2 regions of the Microbacterium sp. Leaf203 genome follow, and region 1 is predicted to be linked to the other one. Evidence: predicted binding sites of a transcription regulator. Region 1 holds the regulator's gene; the other holds the start of a gene.
The links. Region 1 encodes LexA, which represses DNA repair genes until DNA is damaged. Its sites were predicted from a motif close to TCGAACANNTGTTCGA; they were not measured.

Region 1 (7,517 bases):
AACTCGGCGACGTCTTCGGCGAACTTGCGAAGCAGACGGACACCCTGCTCGGGACGCGACTGCTCGCGACCGCGGAACAGGATCATGGCCTTCACCTTGTCGCCCGCCTGGAGGAATCCCTCGGCGCGCTTGAGCTTGGTGATGTAGTCGTGAGCCTCGATCTTCAGACGGAACCGGACCTCTTTGAGGACGGTGTTCGCCTGGTTACGACGCGTCTCTTTGGCCTTCTGAGCGGCCTCGTACTTGAACTTGCCGTAATCCATGATCTTGACCACGGGCGGCTTCGAGCTCGGCGCGACCTCGACCAAGTCGAGGTCCGCTTCCTGGGCCAGGCGCAGCGCAGCTTCGATTCGGACGATGCCGACCTGCTCGCCGTTGGGTCCGACGAGACGGACCTCCGGGACTCGGATGCGCTCGTTGGTGCGGGGATCGCTGATGCGGAACTCCTCTTTCATACGGGTGGTGGCCGCCGCGATCCGTCGGAATCGCGGGCGAAGAGGAGACACGCCACCCGGCACAGTGCTTTCGGCACCGGCTTCTGCACCCAGGCAACCCCGTGCGAAACGGAGCGGAGTGCGGGAACCCGGTAGCCTGGAGCGGCAAGCGCGGGTGGGATGTGATCCTCTTTCGTACGGAGTGAAACACTCCGAAGCCCGCCATAGTCTAGCAGAGAGATTCACGTGGACACGATCCCCTCCGACCAGCCCGCCGACGACCAGGGCGCACACCGCCACGGAGCCGAAGACGAGCGCCTCGCCCGCTGGGAGGAGCAGGAGCGCGCCGCATCCTCCGCCACCCGCGACATCGCCGATGTCCCCGCCGTCGAAGTCATCACCACCGCGGCCGTCCACCTCATGAGCGCCGCCGCCGTGAAGACCGGACTCGCCGACGACCCCGGCCAGCAGCTCGACCTCGACGAGGCCCGCAAACTCATCAACGCCCTCGCCGGACTCATCACCGCCGGAGCGCCCGAGATCAGCGACATGCACGCGCGCTCCCTGCGCGACGGCCTCCGCTCGCTGCAGCTGGCCTTCCGCGAGGCGTCGACGATTCAGGATCCGATCGGTAAGGGGCCGGGCGAGAAGTGGACGGGTCCCGTCACGTAATTCTGTCGTTCTGGGGTGGTCCCGGGCTCCGGAATGCCCCCTCCCGCCGCAGCTCACATCCTCCGTGACACCCATAGGGGTATGAGCGGGGCTCCTGGCCCGATTGGCTTGGGGAAGGGGCACCCCTTCGTCCGGTGCCGCAGGCCACCTGTTCCGTGATACCCGTGGGGGCGTGAGCGGGGCCCGTGCGGCATGAGGACAGGGGACGCCATGCGAACAGGCGCTTGGCGGGCGGATCGGCCTGTTCTCGACGCGCCGTCCTGTTCTGGTGACGGCGCCGCGATCAGGCCTCCGTGCTGCGGTGGAGCTTGACCGTCAGGGAGTCGACGAGGACGGCGATGCGATCGTCCGCCGACCAGCGCCGGGCGAGGCGCGCCAGCGTGGCATCCAATTCCTCTTGCTCGAGGCCCGACATGAGCTGCAGGTGCACGACGAGCTCGGGTCCGCGCAGACGACCGGTGGGGTCGCCCGACTCGACGGCCAGATCGAGGACCGCCAGCTCTCCGGCGATGCTCTCTTGCAGGCCGGTGAAGATCGACGGCGACGTGTGGGCGGGCTCCCAGGTCTCGCTCTGCGCGATCGCCCACACGGCAGGGCGGCGGATCACGAACTCCGTCTCGGACGCGGGATCGATGACGATGAGCTCGGTGTCCTCCGAGGCCGCCGCCAGTGCCGTGCGGCGCCCGTCGGCCGGCACCGGTCGTGCGGCGGCATCCCACGTCTGCAGCGCCGTGACCGACGTGAAGACCGGGAGCACTTTGCGACCGTCGGGAGCGGCGACCGTCACGATCGACAACTCCTGGGTCTTGTCGACCTCGAGGCCGTGCGCTCCGACGCCGTGGTCGCCCTTCTCGGCGACGAGCGGGATCAGCAGACGCGCATCGCGATAGGCGTCGACGATGGCGCGGGCGTCCCCCTCGCCCGCGCGGAAGGCCAGGAGCGCGGCCAGCAGCGCGGGGTCGGCCGAACCGTCGTCACCCGAATGCGGGTTCGCCTGGAAGCTGCGGCCCTCCCACGGAACCCCCGCCGAATCCGCGTGGGCTCCGTGGGCGTGGTCGTGCGGACCGTCAGTGTCCGGCGACATCCAGCGCCTCGGCCAGGGTGAACTGGCCCGCGTAGAGCGCCTTGCCGACGATCGCGCCCTCGACACCCAGCGGAACGAGGTCTCGCAGAGCCGCGATGTCGTCGAGGCTCGAGACGCCGCCGGAAGCGACGATCGGCTTGGGGGTGCGCTGCGTCATCTCGCGCAGCAGCTCGATGTTGGGGCCGCGCAGCGTGCCGTCCTTCGTGACGTCGGTGACGACGTAGCGGCTGCAGCCGGCGTCCTCGAGTCGGTCGAGCACGGTCCACAGGTCGCCGCCCTCGCGGGTCCACCCGCGGGCCGCGAGGGTCGTTCCGCGCACGTCCAGACCCACAGCGATCGCCTCGCCGTAGCGGTTGATGACGTCGGCGGCCCACTCGGGGTTCTCGAGGGCCGCGGTGCCGAGGTTGATGCGGCTCGCGCCGCTCTCGAGGGCGGCCTCGAGCGAACGATCGTCGCGGATGCCGCCCGAGAGCTCGACCTGCACGCCCTTGACCTGCTTGATGACCTTGCGCATGACGCTCGCGTTGCTGCCGCGCCCGAAGGCCGCGTCGAGGTCCACGAGGTGGATCCACTGAGCGCCCTGGCGGGCGAAGTCGGCGGCGGCGTCGACGGGGTCGCCGTAGCTGGTCTCGGTACCGGCCTCACCCTGGGTCAGACGGACGGCCTTGCCGTCGGCGACGTCGACCGCGGGAAGCAGCACAAGTTCGGGCGTGGACGCGAAATCGTTCATGGCTCCTCGCACCCTTCGGCGCATCTCGCCGAGCCGGGGCACGAGGTCACACAGTAGTCGTGCGCAGGCCGTCGATCCAATTGGACAGGAGCCGGATGCCGGCTTCGCCCGACTTCTCCGGGTGGAACTGAGTGGCCGAGAGCGGACCGTTCTCGACCGCGGCGATGAACGGCGAGCCGTAGGTGCACCACGTGACCGAGGGCTGCGGGAACGGCGGAGTCACCTCGAGCGACCAGTCCTGCGCCGCGTACGAGTGCACGAAGTAGAAGCGCTCGTTCTCGATGCCGTCGAACAGGCGAGATCCCTCACCCGCGCTCACCGTGTTCCAGCCCATGTGCGGCAGGACCGGCGCCTCGAGTTCGGCGACGGTTCCGGGCCACTCCCCCAGACCCGTGGTGTCGGTGCCGCGCTCGATGCCGCGCTCGAACATGACCTGCATGCCCACGCAGATGCCGAGCACCGGCCGGCCGCCCGCCAGACGACGGTCGATGATCTCGCCGCCACGGCTGTCGTTCAGGGCCCCCATGACCGCGCCGAACGCCCCGACACCGGGGACCAGCAGCCCGTCGGCGTCGAGAAGCAGACCGCGGTCGGAGGTGAGGCGCGCATCGGCGCCGGCTTCGACGAGCGCCTTGACGGCTGAGTGGACGTTGCCCGAGCCGTAGTCGAAGACCGCGACGACGGGTTTGCGCGTCACAGCGCGCCCTTGGTGCTCGGAATCCCGTCGACGAGCGGGTCGAGGGCCTTCGCCTGTCGGAACGCGCGGGCGAGCGCCTTGTACTCGGCCTCTGCGATGTGGTGGGGGTCGCGTCCGCCCAGGACGCGCACGTGAACCGTGAGGCCGGCGTGGATTGAGATCGCCTCGAACGAGTGACGCACGAGCGAACCGGTGAAGTGACCGCCGATCAGGTGGTGCTCGAAGCCCGCGGGCTCGCCGGTGTGCACGAGGTAGGGACGACCGCTGATGTCGACCACGGCCTGCGCGAGGGCCTCGTCGAGCGGCACGAGCGCGTCTCCGTAACGGGCGATGCCGGACTTGTCGCCGAGCGCCTGACGAATGGCCTGCCCGAGCACGATTGAGGTGTCCTCGACCGTGTGGTGGGCGTCGATGTGCGTGTCGCCTGTGGAGCGGGCCCGCAGGTCGGTCAGCGAGTGCTTCGCGAACGCGGTGAGCATGTGGTCGAAGAACGGCACGCTCGTCGAGATGTCGCTGACGCCACGGCCGTCGAGGTCGAGCTCGAGCTCGACGCGGGACTCGCTCGTCTCCCGCGTGATCGATGCGGTGCGGGGCGAGGCGGGGCCGGTCATGATCGCGATCCTACCGAGGCCAGCGCGTCGAGGAACGCGGTGGTCTCGTCGGCCGTGCCCGCGGTCACCCGCAGGTGGTGGGCGATGCCAACGTCGCGGATGAGGACGCCGCGGTCGTAGAGCGCCTTCCATGTCGCCGCCGGGTCTTCGACGCCCCCGAACAACACGAAGTTGGTCCACGACTCGTGCGCCGTGTACCCCAGCGCCGACACCGTCGCCGAGATCCGGTCGCGCTGAGCGACGATCTCGTCGACCATCGACAGCATTGTCTCGGCGTGGCTCAGCGCGGCGGTGGCGGCCGCCTGGGTGAGAGCGCTCAGGTGGTAGGGCAGGCGCACCAGACGCAGGGCGTCGACCAGCGCGGGATCGGCCGCGAGATAGCCGACGCGGGCACCGGCGAAGGCGAAGGCCTTGCTCATCGTGCGCGAGACGACCAGACGAGGGCGGTCGGGCAGCAGCGAGACGGCCGAGGGCTCGTCGCGCGGAGCGAACTCCTCGTAAGCCTCGTCGACGATCACGATCCCGTCCGTGGCGTCGTAGACCGCTTCGACGACATCGAGGCGCAGCGGAGTGCCGGTGGGGTTGTTCGGGGCGCAGAGGAACACGATGTCGGGTCGCTGTTCGCGCACCTGCGCGGCCGCCGACTCGGGAGACAGCGAGAAGTCGTGCTCTCTCTCACCCGCGATCCAGCGGGCCCCCGTGGCCCGCGTGAGGATCGGGTACATCGAATACGTGGGCGCGAAGCCCATCGCCGTCCGGCCGGGACCGCCGAACGCCTGCAGGATGTGCTGAAGGACCTCGTTCGAGCCGTTCGCCGCCCAGATCTGGTCGGGGTTGAGGCCGTGGCCGAGGTAGCCGGCGAAGGCCTCGCGCAGACCGGTGAACTCCCGGTCCGGGTAGCGGTTGACGTCGCGGAGCGCCCGGGCGACGGCATCCAGAATGTCGTCTGCAACCTCGGGCGGAACGGGATGCGTGTTCTCGTTCACGTTGAGCGCCACGGGCAGTGCTGCCTGGGGAGCTCCGTACGGGGTCATGCCCCGCAGATCGTCGCGAAGAGGAAGGTCGTCGAGGCGTACGGTCACCTCACCCATCGTAGGCGTCGAGAACGGTCGAGGCGCGCGAGCGGGGGGTCTGCGCTCAGGCCGCGGGAGCGTACTCGGCGGGGATCGCGATGCGCTGTCCCGCCGAGACGGAGCCGCCGGGCAGGGCGTTGAGACGCGCGATCTCGGCGACGACATCACGCGGGTCGGCGGACGGCGCGACGTCTTCGGCGATGGACCAGAGGGTTTCGCCGCTCATGACGGTGATCTCGGTGAACGAGCCGGCGGGAGCGCCCGCGTCGCCGGAGGCGAGTGCGGATCCGCCGCCGACGATCGCCACGGCGAGCACGGCGACGATGGGGAGGGAGACGAGGAACGCCACGACGCGACGACCGCGCGCGGTGATGCGCAGGCGGGTGGACGGGGCGGTGAGGGCGATGCTGCTCATAATGTGCTCCTTGGTGGGGAGAGATTCGCACCCCGCCCTCGGCCGGGAGGACGGTGGTGCGAATCTGTATTCCGAATCTATCTTCGAACCTGTTCGAATGTCAACACCTCGTGTATCGGAGACGAATCGAACGCGACACGCGCGAGGCTCCGTGTCATTCGGGTCGTCGACCGGATACGGTTTCGACACGGAGACCTCATCACCAACCTCCGACATTCGAATTTCCGCCGTGATTTCCGCGGCGCGAGGGGAGCACAGATGACCGACGCGACGACCGCCGCCGGGCGCGAGCGGCCGCAGACCCGGCGGCGGAAGAACCTCAGCGACAAGCAGCTGGCGATCCTCGAAGTGATCCAGCGTTCGATCGCGCGGCACGGCTACCCGCCGAGCATGCGCGAGATCGGCGACGCGGTCGGGCTCAAGTCGCTCTCGAGCGTCACGCATCAGCTGAACCAGCTGGAGCTCAGCGGCTACCTGCGTCGCGACCCGGGAAAGACGCGTGCGATGGAGGTCCTCATCGACCTGCCCGGCGCCGCCGCCGAGAATCCCGCCGACGCCGCCCCCGCCCTGGGCGACGCCGCCCTGGTGCCACTGGTGGGTCGCATCGCCGCCGGAGTGCCGATCACCGCCGATCAGCAGGTGGAGGAGATCTTCCCCCTCCCCCGTCAGCTCGTGGGCAAGGGCGACCTGTTCATGCTCAAAGTGTCGGGCGAGTCGATGATCGACGCGGCCATCTGCGACGGCGACTGGGTCGTCATCCGTTCTCAGGCGACCGCCGAGAACGGCGAGATCGTCGCCGCGATGCTCGACGGCGAGGCGACGGTGAAGACGTTCCGACGCCGTGACGGTCACACCTGGCTGCTCCCCCGCAACAGCGCGTTCGAGCCGATTCTCGGCGACGAGGCCGTCGTCCTCGGTCGCGTCGTCGCGGTGCTGCGCACCGTCTGACGCGCACGGCTCGAGGCCGGATGTCCACCGAGGGGTGGCATCCGGCTTCTTCCGTTCCGTCGCGAAAGCCGCGACGACCGCGCACCCGGGCGGATGTCGGAGGCCCTGCCTAGGGTGGAGTCATGGCTGACACCCTCCCCTACGGTTCCTGGCCCTCCCCGATCACGCCCGAGTCCGTCGCGCAGTCATCGCCGCGCGTCGACGGGGCCCGACTCGTGGGCGACGAGATCTGGTGGGGCGAATCCGTCCCGCACGAGGCGGGTCGCGTCGCGGTGAAGCGTCGCCGCACGGACGGCTCGGTCGAGACGGTGCTCCCGGCCCCCGCCAACGCCCGATCCGCCGTGCACGAGTACGGCGGAGGCGCCTGGACGGCGTCCGACGACGGCGAGCTGTACTACGTCGAGAAGAGCGACCAGCGCGTGTACGCGCTCCGCCCGGGCGAGACCGCGCGCCCCCTCACTCCCGCCGACGACGCCGTCCGTCACGGCGGCCTGAGGTGGGAGCACGGCGTCCTCCTCGCCATCCGCGAGACCCACGGCTCCTCCCGCGTCCCCGACCGCGCGATCGTGCGCATCCCCCTCGAGGGGCCGGTCGAGGTGCTCGCCGAGGGAAGCGACTTCCTGGCGCAGCCCGCCCTCTCCTCCGACGGCCGCCGCCTGGCGTGGGTCGCGTGGAACCACCCCGACATGCCCTGGGACGCCACGAGCCTCCGCGTGGCCGACCTCGAGACGGGCTCCGTTCGCGACATCGCCGGCGGAGAGCGCCGTGCGCCCCTGCAACCCGTCTGGATCGCCGACGACGAGCTGCTCTACGCCGACGACCCCGACGGTCGCTGGAACCTCTTCCGCCGGCC
Region 2 (7,517 bases), 790 kb from region 1:
CACTCGGGGTCCCGGGCTCGATCGAACGCTGGAGCGCGTCGTCGAAGACCGCGATCGACATGGCCAACGACACCGTGACCTGTTGTGCGGCCTCGGTCAGCAGCGGGAGGTCGCGCCGCAGCAACGTCCCTTTGGTGAGGATCGAGAACGGTGTGCCGTTGTCGGTGAGAGCCCCGACGATGTCGGGCATGAGGCGGTACCGCCCCTCGGCGCGTTGGTAGGGGTCGGTGTTCGTCCCGAGCATCACGGGTTCGCGCGCCCATGACCCCCGGCGCAGCTCGGTGCGCAGTACCTCGGCGACATTCACCTTCACCACAATCTGCGAGTCGAAGTCGGCCCCGTAATCCAGGTCGAGGTACTCGTGCGTTTTCCGAGCGAAGCAGTTGTGGCTGATGACCCCGTTCGCGATGAAGTCTTCGGTACCCGTCGTTATGTCGATCATGTCGATGTCGTAGCCGATGTCTTCGACTTTGACGACCCTCAGGTCCGAGCTGGTCTTCACCGCTGTCCCTGAGACGTCGACCTTGCGGGTGATGGACGGCCGGGCGATATCGAAGAAGCGCTGCCGCGAGGCTAGCCCCCCGCGAAGACGGATGTAGGACACGCCGTTCGGGCGGGCGGGTTCGCGAACAGCATCGAAGTGGAACGCGGCGAGAGCCTCTTCCGTCAGCGAGAGGAGCTCCTCATTCGCATTGCTGATTCGCACGATCCCGCGCGAACTCGAGCCCTCCGCGTCGAAGATGCCCCCGAGGAAGCCCGCCATCCAATCCCGACTTCGTGTGCTCGGTATCGCGGTGTAGTCCTCGATGCGCGCAACATCCCGCATCTTGGCCGTGTGCAGAGCCGTCATGGGTCGGCGATGCGCGGGCACGGGGAAGGGCCGGACCATCGTGACGATGCCGATCTGCTCGAGAAGCTCCTTCGAGAGGTCGAGCGCTTCGCGATCGGCGAGGGCGAGTCGGAACCGGTGAATCGCGCGGACTCGGTTTCCGTCGTCGTAGGTCTTGTGAAGGATCATCGCGTCACCGCGCACCATGCCCGTCAGATACCCCTGGCGCCAGTCGGGACCCATCGCCTGTGCGTAGGGGCGGGCGCCCGTTCCGAAACCTTGCAGACGGTTCGACACCGTGAGGTGAGGGCGCTGTTCGCCCGCGAGGGGCGAGTCGGTGACATGCTTCCACCCGCGTTCCGTCAGGAACCGGTGGTCTGCGCTGCCCTCGATCTCGGTTCCATCAGCGAGGGTGACGCGATGGAGCCGTTTGCGAGTGGTCCACTTCGCGCGAACGGTCGTTCGGACATAGTGGCGATATCGCGCTCCCTGCTCGGTGCCGATGATCTCGTCTCCGACGCGGATCTCCGACAGCGGGACCTGGCGGCCGTCCGCTTTCAGGATGAGGGTGTCCGGGGAGAGGCAGTACGAGCACGCATGGCTGCACCCCCGGTAGGGATTCACCGTCCAGTCGAACGGCATGGCCGAGACGCCGGGCACGCGGTTCAACGCGCTCTTGCACAGCACCTCGTGGAATGTCATGCCGGCGAATTCCGGCGTGGTCACCGACCGCACGAGGCCGTCCATGCGCTCCATGCCCGGGAGTGCCGCGGTGTCCTCCACCCCCAGCTGCTGTCCCTGCCATCTCATGCGAACAGTCGAACACATGTTCGACGAATCGGCAACACGGCGCCCGAGTCGTTCGCGGAGAGGGTCGAGCACCCGCGACCCCGCCTCCACCCGGGTCGACCGTTCAGGATGCACCCGCGAGAATGGAAGCGTGACCAGCCACGACCCCGAGACCTCGCCCCGCCGCGCCGCGCGCGCGGAGGCCGAGCGACTCGCGACCGCGGCCCTCACCCTTCCCGTCGTTCCCGGTGGCGACGACTCCGCCGCAGCGCCTCCGACCCGTCGGGCTCTGCGGCGAGACGACGACGCCCCCGAGGCGGGGGAGTCCGAGCCCCGCGGCATCCGTCGACTCGCCCCCGTCCTCCTGCGCCGCCGCCTGGCGGTGGTCGCCGCGGCCGCCGTCGTGGTCGCCGGTTGCGTGGTGGCGATCGGGGCCGCCGCCTCGGGAGGCGGGCCCGACGGGTCCACCGACGCCGTCGCGCAGATCGCCGGCCCCCCGGCGGTCGCCGACGACGGAATCCCCGTGCCGCAGCTCGCGGCCGTCGCCGCCACGGCGACCCCGTGCGACGACCCCGCCTTCACCTCCGCGCTGGCCGCGGGAGACGACGCCGCAGTCATCGACGCGGCGGGGGGCGGGCAGGCGTTCCGCGCAGCGGTGGCATCCGGGATCGCTCCCTGCGTCTCGCTCTCCGACCCGAACCGCGAGTGGCTCGTGGTCAACAAGCAGCGTCCGTACGACCCGGTCGACTACCAGCCCGGCGACCTGGTCATGCCCGCAGACGTCCGCGCCCTCGAGGATTCCGCTCTGCGCGCCCCCGCCGCGCGCGCGCTCACCTCGCTCGTGAAGGCCGCATCCGCCGCCGGCGTCGGTGAGATCGGCTACCTCAGCGCCTACCGCTCGTACACGACGCAGAAGTCGACCTACGCCGGGCGCGTGGCGGTCGGGGGCGTCGCCGAGGCCGATCGCGAGAGCGCGCGGCCCGGCTTCAGCGAGCACCAGTCGGGGATGGCCGTCGACATCGTCCCCTGCAACGGTTCGTGCAAGACGCTCGACGACGTGGCGGCGTCTCCGCAGGGCGCGTGGGTGCGCGATCACGCATGGGAGTTCGGCTTCATCACGCGGTACGCCGAAGGGCGCGAGAGCGTCAGCGGGTACGAGCCCGAAGCGTGGCACCTGCGCTACATCGGTCCCGAGCTCGCCCGGGCCTACCACGAGGGCGGTTTCACGACCCTCGAGGAGTTCTTCGGGCTGCCTGCGGCGCCGACCTACTGACTCAGTTCACGACGCCGCCGCTGCAGGTCTGCTGCGCGGCGCTCGATCCGGTGATGGCGGGCGGGAGGGCGACTGCTCCCGTGTTCGGATCGACCTCGCCGGGCTCCGGCGCGGGGCCCTCCGTCGGCGCCGGCTGTTCTCCGGGGGCCGGCTCGGCGATCACCGTGCCGTCGTTGACCGCCACTCCTCCGGTCACCTCGATCGACCGGTTCTCGCGCAATGCGTCCCAGAGCACCTCGGCCGCGGCGTAGTTGGGCGCCACGCGGTTGGCATCCGAGCGGGCCTCGACGGTCGGGTACTGCACGAAGACGATGTCTTCGAAGGGCACGTCCTTCACCGCGGAGGCGACCTGGACGAGGGTCAGGGGGTTCGTGAGGCTCTGCGTCGGCGTGACGTTCCGAAGGCCGGTCGAGGCCAAGCGCAGCACCGTCGAGGGGTTCGACAGCACCTCTTCGCTGACGAGCTTGCGCGCGAGGCGGGACATGTACTGCTGCTGGTTGCTCACGCGGGCCAGGTCGCTGCCGCCCACTCCGTATCGGGTGCGCAGGAACTGCAGCGCCTCGAGGCCCTGGATGGTCCGCGGTCCCGCTTGCCAGTCGATGCCCGTGTTCGCATCGCGCATGTCGCTCGCGAGGCAGATCTCGACGCCGCCGATCGCGTTGGTGATCTCGATGACGCCGCCGAAGGTGACCATCGCGCCGAATTGGATCTGCTGGCCGCTCATATCGGCGATGGCGGTGATCACGCACGAGAGTCCGCCGTACGTGTAGAGCTCGTTGATCTGCAGGGTGCCGCCGCCGAAGCGGCCCCCGTCGGCGGTGTCGCACGCGGGGGCGTCGAAGATGAGGTCGCGCGGGAACGAGACGACCGTGACCTTCCGGGGTTCCTCCGAGATGTGCACGAGGATGTTCACGTCGTTCAGGCGTCCGCCCGCGTCCGCACCCTCGCAGCGGTCACCCAGGAGGGCGATGAGCTCTTCTTCGCACTCGTCGATGCCGACGAGCATCATGTTCACGCCGCCCGAGAGCGCCCCGAGGTCGGGCGGGACGGCCGGCTGATTCTCGACGACCACGGCTTCTTCGACGAAGTCGGCGGTGAGGTCGTACGCCGTGTACGACACGACTCCGATCACCGCGACGGCGCCGACCACCGCGGCGACGGCGAGGAGCTTCGCGAGCTGGCCGAACGGGTTCGGCGAAGGCAAGCGGGCGTGCTGCGCGACGGTGCGACGGCGCCGGGGCATGGCTCCTCCTCGGGTTTCGTCGAGTCTAGGGGGACCGGATGCCGGGACCCCGGCGCGACGACAGGGGGGGCGAAGCGAGGGTCGCCGTTTTCGGACCCCGTCCAAACTGAACGTTGGTGATGAAACCTCTCTGAGTTATGTTTGTGCAACGCGCGCCACCGATGCCGCGCAGATCGCTCAATTCATCCCCCCGTTTGGAGCGCACGATGGGTCGAACCCTGCGTTCGGTCGCGGCCATTTCCCTGGCCGGACTGTTCACCGTTGCCGGAGCCACAGCCGTTCAGGCTGCCGACGTGGGCGAGGAGGTGACGCCTCCCACACCCATCGAATCCGCGACGGGCCGGTACATCGTGGTCCTCGACGAGGCCCCCGTCGCCACGTACGAGGGCGGCGAGCCGGGCCTCGACGCCACGAAGTCCGACGAGGCGCGGCTCGATGCCGACTCCCCGCAGGCGCGGAAGTACTCCGCCTTCCTCGAGGAGCGTCAGCAGAACGTCGCCGACGAGGCGGGCGTCCGCCCCGATGCCACCTACACGATCGCCGTCAACGGCTTCAGCGCGAGCATGGACCCGAACCAGGCCGCCAAGCTCGCCGCGACCAAGGGCGTGCAGAAGGTCGTCCCCGACGAGATCCGCCACCCGGTCGCCGTCCCCTCGACCGAGTTCCTCGGCCTCGAGGGCGACAACGGTGTCTGGCAGAAGATCGGCGGCATCGGTTCGGCCGGCGAGGGCGTCGTCGTCGGTGTCGTCGACACCGGCATCGCGCCCGAGAACCCCGCCTTCGCGGGCGAGCCGCTGGGCACCACCGCCGGTTCAGAGCCGTACCTCGACGGCAACGACGTCGTCTTCCGCAAGGGCGACGGCACCGACTTCCGCTCCCCGCGCGTGGCCGAGGGCAACGGGTGGTCGCTCTCGGACTACTCGACCAAGCTCGTCGGCGCCCGGTACTTCGACCAGGGTGCCGCCGCCACGGGCTTCACCTTCGAGGCGGACTACCGCTCGCCCCGCGACGGCGACGCGCACGGCTCCCACACCGCCAGCACCGCGGCGGGCAACAACGGAGTCGACGCGAGCGTCGAGGGCATCGACTTCGATGCGATCTCGGGTGTCGCCCCGGCGGCCAAGGTCGCCGCGTACAAGGCGTGCTGGGCGGGTCCCGACCCGCTCGTCACCACCGACGACGTCTGCGCTCTGAGCGACCTGCTCGGCGCGATCAACGCCGCGGTGTCCGACGGCGTCGACGTCATCAACTATTCGATCGGCGGAGGCGCGGCCACCACCACGCTTTCCCTCGAGGACCAGGCGTTCTTCAACGCCGCCGCGGCCGGCGTCTTCGTCTCGGTCTCGGCCGGCAACTCCGGGCCCGGCGCTTCGACCGCCGACCACGCCTCGCCGTGGTACACCACCGTCGCGGCATCCACGATCCCGACATACGAGGGAACCGTGAAGCTGCCCGACGGGTTCCAGGCCGCGGGAGCATCGGTGTCGGTGCGCGAAGGTCAGGATGTGACGGCACCCGTCGTCTACGCCGGCGACATCGCGGCATCCGGAGCCGATCCCGCGAACGCGGCGCTGTGCCTGATCGGATCGCTCGATCCCGCGAAGGCTGCCGGAAAGATCGTCGTGTGCGATCGCGGTCAGAACGCGCGCATCGAGAAGTCGCAGGCGGTGAAGGATGCCGGTGGCGTGGGCATGATCCTCGTCAACGTCACGCCGGCCTCGGTCGACAACGACTTCCACTCGGTGCCCACCGTGCACATCGACGCGCGCTACCGCGACGCTCTGCTCGCCTACGTGCGCGGGACGGCGGACGCCACCGCGACCCTCGTCGGCGAGAACGTCACGGGCGAGACGACACCGACGCCCCAGGTCGCGGGCTTCTCGAGCCGCGGACCGATGCTCGCCGACGGCAGCGACATCCTGAAGCCCGACGTGTCGGCTCCGGGTGTCGCGATCCTCGCGGCGGCGGCCAACGCGCCCGGCGCCACCCCGACGTTCGAGTTCCTCTCGGGCACGTCGATGTCGTCGCCGCACGTGGCGGGCCTCGGGGCCCTCTACCTGGGCGAGCGCCCGCTGGCGGCTCCGGCCGAGGTGAAGTCCGCGATGATGACCACCGCGTACGACACCGTCGACGTCGAGGGCGCTCCGGCTCAGGACCCGTTCGCGCAGGGCGCGGGCCACGTCGATCCGACGAAGTACTTCGATCCGGGTCTGTTGTACCTGAACGGTCCGGCGGACTGGGCGGCGTTCCTCCAGGGCAAGGGCCTCGAGGACTTCGGCGTCGCCCCGATCGACGGCAGCGACCTGAACCTCGCGTCGATCTCGATCGGCTCGCTCGCGAAGCCGCAGACCATCACGCGCACGGTCACCTCGACGAGGGCCGGGACGTTCTCGGCATCCATCGACGTCCCCGGAGTGGATGCCACGGTCGAGCCGGCCACGCTCGAGTTCGCCGCGGCGGGCGAGCAGAAGACGTTCACCGTGACCTTCTCGCGGACGGACGCGGCTGCGGAGCAGTGGACGAGCGGGTTCCTCACCTGGACCGGCGACGGTACGCAGGTGCGCTCGCCGATCGCGATCCGTCCGGCCACCGCCGAGGCTCCGGCCGAGGTCTCGGGCACCGGCCTGTCGGGATCCACGGCGGTCGAGATCCTTCCGGGCGTGGGCGGCGAGCTGCCGCTGAGCGTGTCGGGTCTCGTGGCCCAGACGCTGCTGGCCGATCCGGACAACCCGGTCGCCGGTCACAGCGGTAACCAGGACTCGGGCGACGCCGACGGATACGTGCGGTGGACCGTCCAGGTGCCCGAGGGTACGACCCTCTCGCGCTTCGACCTGGACTCGTCGGACGACACCGGCAGCGACCTCGACCTGTTCGTGTCGCGCGTGGTCAGCCCCGACGACCTGCGGTACTACGAGCGGTTCACCTCCGCGACGGCCTCGGCCGACGAGCGGGTGACACTGACGAACCCCACCGCCGGCACGTACCTGATCGAGGCGAACCTCTACTCCTCGACCGGACCGTTCACGTGGGACATGACCTACGCGAACGTCACCCCCGGCGGCGAGGGACAGCTGACGGCAACGCCGAACCCGATCCCCGTGCAGCAGGGCGCCGCCGTCTCGTACGACCTGTCGTGGCAGGGGCTCGCGCCTCAGACGCGCTACCTCGGTGTCGTGCGGTACGGCGACTCGGACGTGCAGACGGTGCTGACCGTCGACTCGGGCGAGGCCGCTCCGGCCGTGGTCGAGGCTCCGACGGTGTCGGGCACGGCCAAGCTCGGTCGCACCCTGACCGCGACTCCCGGCACGTGGAACCCGGCCGATGTGACCACCGCGTACCAGTGGCTGCGGGACGGAGAGCCCGTGAACGGCGCCACCTCGGCG

Region 2: the regulator LexA is predicted to act here: its motif matches at 1,648-1,663, upstream of ASE56_RS05125 (intein-containing Rv2578c family radical SAM protein).

The regions. Positions count from the first base shown of each region.
Region 1 covers NZ_LMKF01000022.1:1,632,274-1,639,790, reverse strand. Annotated here, with positions in the region: gene infC (translation initiation factor IF-3) at 1-455, opposite strand, end outside; gene ASE56_RS08860 (DUF1844 domain-containing protein) at 690-1,106, shown strand; gene ASE56_RS08855 (SseB family protein) at 1,390-2,190, opposite strand; gene priA (bifunctional 1-(5-phosphoribosyl)-5-((5-phosphoribosylamino)methylideneamino)imidazole-4-carboxamide isomerase/phosphoribosylanthranilate isomerase PriA) at 2,174-2,920, opposite strand; gene hisH (imidazole glycerol phosphate synthase subunit HisH) at 2,967-3,617, opposite strand; gene hisB (imidazoleglycerol-phosphate dehydratase HisB) at 3,614-4,228, opposite strand; gene ASE56_RS08835 (histidinol-phosphate transaminase) at 4,225-5,319, opposite strand; gene ASE56_RS08830 (LysM peptidoglycan-binding domain-containing protein) at 5,366-5,716, opposite strand; gene lexA (transcriptional repressor LexA) at 5,975-6,664, shown strand; gene ASE56_RS08820 (prolyl oligopeptidase family serine peptidase) at 6,787-7,517, shown strand, end outside.
Region 2 covers NZ_LMKF01000022.1:844,323-851,839, forward strand. Annotated here, with positions in the region: gene ASE56_RS05125 (intein-containing Rv2578c family radical SAM protein) at 1-1,639, opposite strand, end outside; gene ASE56_RS05130 (M15 family metallopeptidase) at 1,770-2,891, shown strand; gene ASE56_RS05135 (LCP family protein) at 2,893-4,134, opposite strand; gene ASE56_RS05140 (S8 family serine peptidase) at 4,341-7,517, shown strand, end outside.